Linked DNA regions of Siphonobacter curvatus. The protein of the gene in region 1 binds, or shares a complex with, the protein of each later gene. Links are inferred from orthologs where the notes say so. Each region holds a gene or a part of one and is shown in the gene's direction. Other genes may lie near its edges.

Region 1 (2,994 bases):
TATGCTAGGGAGATAGCAGGTGTGGTTGTCGTGCTGCTGAGAAGGCTGGTCTTTTAGTCTCTATCGCGAACACTACTCACTTCCTCTGGCTCAAAGTAACCGCATTACCGAGGGAGCCACCATAGGATGGCCCCCATGGAATGGTTAGGCGTGGAGAGGTCCCGCCCGGAAGGCTTACGGGCTACCCGATAGCCTTATCTGAAGCACCAAGCCCAGTGTAGGTGAACAACAAAGTCCTAAAGGAGCAAAACTTTCGCAGTAACTAGTCACTGAGATGTGCAAAGGCTAGCGATCAGTGGTGTCTGCGGGACGAAGCTGGCAAATACTTATTCTGAGAAAATCGCTATTGAAATACCTTTTTTACCTTTCTCTCCCCACGAACCTCCAACCCTTTTCAAACGTTATCAAACTTTAAGCAAACCAAGCCATTCAAAATATCCAGTCATTATGCCCCAAATTCCGGCTTCGACCCTGAAATTTTTAAAAGAGTTAGCTCAAAACAATACGCGTGAGTGGTTCCAAATCCACAAAAAAGAGTGGGAGGGAGTTAAATCAAATTTTGAAGAAACGGTTCAGGATCTGATTTATCGCATTGGACAGTTCGAAAATCTGGCGGGCATCCGCGTCCAGGACTGTAATTATCGCATTGCTCGGGATGTCCGCTTTTCACCCGACAAATCACCCTATAAAACCTGGCTGGCGGCCAGCTTTGGTGAAGGTGGACGTAAATCGTCCAAGATGGATTATTACCTGCATATAGCCCCCGGCAAATCGTTTTTGGGTGGAGGCATGTGGGAATCAACGCCTTCGCAGTTAGCCAAATTCCGTCAGGAAATTGATTACAATCCCCAGGAAATCAAAGGCATTATTGAAGCTCCCGCTTTTAAAACTCATTTTGGCGAACCTGAAGGAACCTCTCTGAAAACCGCTCCGAAAGGCTATCCAAAAGATCACCCTGAAATTGAGCTACTTCGTCGGACGCAGTTATTTTTTTCGCATTCCTTTACCGATCAGGAAGTGCTATCTCCTAATTTTACCCAGAAGGTGGAAGAAAGTTGTTTGATCTTAAAGCCGTATCTGGACTTTCTCAACCTTATTTTTGAAGAAAGCACCGACGAATAAGGTTTGAAAAGTAATGCGAAAAAAAGATTTTTGAGTGGAAGCAAACCGGAGGAATATCTTCTCTTCTAGTGAATTAATTTTTAAATGCCCTTGTTCTATCTCTGTACGAAAGCGACAAGCGGAGCAAGTTTCTAGGCATTGGTTGAACTTTCACGAAGCGAATCCGTTTTAACCTTCGAATCATCTAAGCATTTTTAATATATTAAGGAAATGGCACACAAGACAATTGAGGCGACCGACTCTAATTTTGAGCAACTTATCAACTCTGATAAACCCGTTTTAGTAGATTTCTGGGCTGAATGGTGCGGACCTTGCAAAATGATCGGACCCGTAGTAGAAGAATTAGCTGGCGAGTACGAAGGCAAAGCCGTAGTAGCGAAAATGGACGTAGATGCTAACAGCACGACGCCCTCTAAATTCGGAATCCGTAGCATCCCTACGCTGATGATTTTCAAAAACGGAGAACTCGTTGATAAAGTAGTTGGAGCAGTACCCAAACCCGTACTGGCTCAGAAACTGGCTGCTCAATTATAATATAAAGTTTGAGTTCGTTTGAAAAAGGTTTGAGAATTAATCGCTCAAACCTTTTTTGTTGGTAGATAAGCGAATGACCCGAAAGTTTACAAGCTTTCGGGTCATTCGCTTATCTACCTGTCTATCGGCTTATACGGCTTCTATTGCCCGCAGAATCACATCACAGGCCTGACGAATTTCGTCTTCCGTAATCGTCAAGGGAGGAGCGATTCGCATGGAGTTGTCGCAGAACAAAAACCAGTCGGTAACTACCCCGTTTTCAATGCCGTGATCGATAATGGCTTTCAATTCGCCGAAATCCGCAAACTCTACGGCCATCATCAAACCCTGATTCCGGATTTCCTTGATTCGGGGATGTACCAGATACTTTTTGAAGAGTTCGGCTTTAGCCGCTACGGATGCACACAGGTTTTCTTCTTGAATGGTCCGAAGTGTAGCCAGTGAAGCCGCTGCACTGACGGGATGCCCACCAAACGTGGTGATGTGCCCCAGAATAGGATTGTTCTTGAAGACGGCCATGAGCGGTTGCGGAGCCATGAATGCTCCAATGGGCATACCGCCGCCCATTCCTTTGGCCGACAGCAGAACGTCGGGTACAACACCAAATTGCTCGAACGCCCAGAAGGAACCTGTACGACCGAAACCCGTTTGTATCTCGTCGAAAATTAGGAGCGTACCCGTTTCGGTACAGCGATCGCGTAAGGCTTGCAGGTATTCCTGTGAAGGAACGCGAATGCCCGACTCGGCAGAAATGACTTCAATGACAACGGCTGCGGTTCGCCTAGTAATGTTCGATAGATCAGCCAGTACACCGTGGTGAATATGACGGATATCGGGGAGTAAGGGGCGGAACTGACGTTTGAAAAAGTCGGCTCCCGCCAGACTCAGGGCTCCCTGCGTAGAACCGTGATAGGCATTAAAACAGGAAATGATTTCGGTACGACCGGTGAACCGCTTCGCCAGTTTCATGGCTCCTTCTACGGCTTCCGTACCCGAGTTAGTCAGGTACACATTGTCAATCGCATAGCCCGAAGGCGTATGGTAAGCAGCTAGCGTTTCGACCAGAGCCTGAGCCAGTAAGACTTGCGGAGCCTGTACATATTCGCCGTAGACCAGCGTGTGCAGGTAATGATCCACCTGATGTTTGATGGCCTGAACCACTTTCGGATGCCGATGACCGACGTTGGAAACACCGATGCCGGAAATCAAATCCATATACGCCTTTCCGTCGGGACTGTATAACCAGATTCCTTCGGCTTTTTCGATTTCCAAAGCCAGCGGAAAATCCGACGTTTGGGCAAGGTGATTTAGGAAAAGCTGTCGTTGATGCATAAAAAG
Region 2 (2,748 bases), 950 kb from region 1 along the record:
TCTTTTTTGTAGTAATACTACATACACCTAAATAAAAGATTGATCATCGCAATATTGCGATGATCAATCTTTTATTTAACTTTGCCTTATGGGAGTTACAAAAACAGAGCGTTTCACTGCTGAACAAAACCGGATTGCTGATCTGGCCAAAGCCTTTTCACATCCCGCACGTGTAGCCATCCTGCAAATGCTGGCGGCTAAAAAAACGTGTGTTTGTGGGGATTTAGTCGATGAATTGAACTTGGCTCAAGCTACCGTATCCCAGCATCTTAAGGAACTCAAACGCATCGGCATTATTCAGGGAGAAATCAACCCGCCCCGCGTCTGCTATTGCATTAACCCAGCGGTCTGGCAGGAGGCTAAACAAGTCTTTGGCAGTTTATTAGAAACCATTACGGAGATTTCCTGCTGCAACTAGTGCAGCTTTTTTTTGAACGTTCTGATCGTAATAATACAATAAACCAATGAACACTATGGTAAATCAAACCAGTCCCATGACTTGGCAGGTGTTTAAAAGCACACTGGAAGCCAACCCAGCCTTATACCTGGCTTTTGAATATCAACAGGGGCAACACGTGGATGCTTCGTTTCACATTACGGAAATTAAGCAAGCTCCTATTGTATCGGTTGATTGTGGGGGACAGATGAACAGCTGGACGGAAGTCATTGTGCAGCTCTGGGAACCACCCGTCAAGGAGGCAAAGCGTTCCATGACGGTAAGTAAAGCCCTCAAGATTGTAAAGCTCGTTGAGAAGTCCTTACCTCTGAATCCTTTAGCCGTGGTTAAAATTGAGTTTGGAAATTCCAAGTTCGATACTCGCCAAATGTATCCTAGTGCGTTTTCTGCTACCTCGGATGATTTTATCGTTCACCTTGTGCCTGACTATACCCAATGCAAAGCCCTGAATCGCAATGAAGCTTGTGGCGTAACGGCATCGGATTCGGCGTGCAGTACCCCCGCTACCGAAAAACCAGCGTTAAAAATCGTAGCCGAAGGAACTACCTGTAAACCCGGTTCTGGCTGTTGTTAACCATTCTTTCCTATGAAAAAGATTTTAGTATTATGTACGGGCAATTCAGCACGCAGCCAACTGGCCGAAGGCTATCTACAGCACTTTGCCGGAAACCGGGCTCAGGTATACAGTGCCGGAGTAGATCCGAAAGGAGTGAACCCGGTTGCTATTCAGGTAATGGCTGAAGATGGAATTGATATTTCGCATCACACGTCTAATCATGCCGACGAATATACCGGAATGGCTTTTGACTATGTCATCACGGTTTGCGATAATGCCCGGGAACAATGCCCTTATTTTCCGTCCGCCGGGCAAATGATTCATCAAAGCTTTTCTGATCCGGGCCACACGGAAGGCGAAGACCTGGTAACTTCTTTTCGCCGGGTACGTGATGAAATTAAAGCGTATAGTCAGGCCTTCGTTGAAAAGAACTTGGCCTAAGGTACCCAAGCTTTAGTAAAGATAGAATGATAAACGTAGAACAACCACAGCCCGAAAAGCGGCTTTCTTTTCTTGACCGTTATTTGACGCTCTGGATTTTTCTGGCGATGTTCATAGGGGTATTACTAGGCTACTTTTTCCCGGATGCCCCTGCGTTCGTTAATCAGTTTAATTCCGGGTCAACGAATATCCCTTTAGCTATTGGTTTGATCCTGATGATGTACCCGCCACTGGCAAAAGTTCGCTATCGGGAACTACCACTGGTTTTTGAAAACACCCGGGTTTTGCTTTTATCGCTGGTACAAAACTGGATTATTGGACCGGTATTAATGTTTGGGTTGGCAGTCGCGTTTCTAGCTGATAAACCCGAATACATGACAGGCTTAATCATGATCGGCATTGCCCGTTGTATTGCAATGGTCATCGTTTGGAACGATCTGGCCGGGGGAGATCGCGTGTATGCCGCTGGGTTGGTAGCTTTTAACAGTATTTTTCAAGTACTCTTTTATTCAGTCTATGCGTATGTATTCGTAACCTTGCTGCCCTCTTTATTCGGGCTACAAGGCTTTGAAGTAGATATAACCATTGGTGAAGTAGCTCAGAGCGTCTTTGTCTACCTAGGTATTCCTTTCCTTTTGGGTATTCTCTCCAGAGAAGTATTAAGCCGGGTGTTTAGTCAGGACTGGTATGAAACGAAGTTCCTACCTGCCATTAGCCCGCTTACTTTGATTGCGTTATTGTTTACGATTGTGGTGATGTTTAGCCTGAAAGGGCAGTTGATTGTAAGCATTCCTTTGGACGTGGTACGCATTGCTATGCCGCTTACGGTCTACTTTGCCATCATGTTTTTTTCAGCCTTCTACCTATCTAAAAGAGCCGGAGCTGGGTATTCAAAATCGACCTCGCTAGCATTTACGGCAGCAGGTAATAACTTTGAATTAGGCATTGCCGTAGCCATTGCCGTTTTCGGCATCAATTCAGGAGCCGCCTTCGCTGCAGTAATTGGTCCTTTGATCGAGGTACCCGTGTTAATTTTGATGGTAGAGTTTGCTCGTAAGCAGCAAGCTACATTTGATTGAATTTTAAAGATAGATATAAGTGAAACTACCACACACAACCCTTCTTTTTACCCCAAGAATCTAGAAATGACGCGATTCTCTTGGTACATTATTACTCCTACCTTTCATCGCTCCAGTACGCGTAGGTGACTCAGGAGTACCCACCGCTTTTCTTTCCGCTTCTGCCAAAAAAAAGCTCCGCCCGGTTTCTTTCTTTGCTAATTAGCTATATGTTT

The links.
Region 2: the proteins of trxA (region 1) and C5O19_RS05615 are in contact, whole or in part, in an NMR structure (PDB 2IPA), measured with the Bacillus subtilis proteins. The link is inferred for Siphonobacter curvatus from one-to-one orthologs.

What each region holds. Positions count from the first base shown.
Region 1 is NZ_PTRA01000001.1:2,363,900-2,366,893, reverse strand. It holds trxA (thioredoxin), read left to right. Parts: upstream 1-1,332; coding sequence 1,333-1,656; downstream 1,657-2,994. Other genes in the region: C5O19_RS09845 (aspartate aminotransferase family protein), read right to left, coding at 1,786-2,988; C5O19_RS09855 (DUF2461 domain-containing protein), read left to right, coding at 448-1,122. UniProt on the Bacillus subtilis protein: Participates in various redox reactions through the reversible oxidation of its active center dithiol to a disulfide and catalyzes dithiol-disulfide exchange reactions.
Region 2 is NZ_PTRA01000001.1:1,411,447-1,414,194, reverse strand. It holds C5O19_RS05615 (arsenate reductase ArsC), read left to right. Parts: upstream 1-1,043; coding sequence 1,044-1,454; downstream 1,455-2,748. Other genes in the region: arsB (ACR3 family arsenite efflux transporter), read left to right, coding at 1,481-2,533; C5O19_RS05620 (DUF6428 family protein), read left to right, coding at 465-1,031; C5O19_RS05625 (ArsR/SmtB family transcription factor), read left to right, coding at 89-418. UniProt on the Bacillus subtilis protein: Catalyzes the reduction of arsenate [As(V)] to arsenite [As(III)]. In vitro, can dephosphorylate para-nitrophenyl phosphate (pNPP).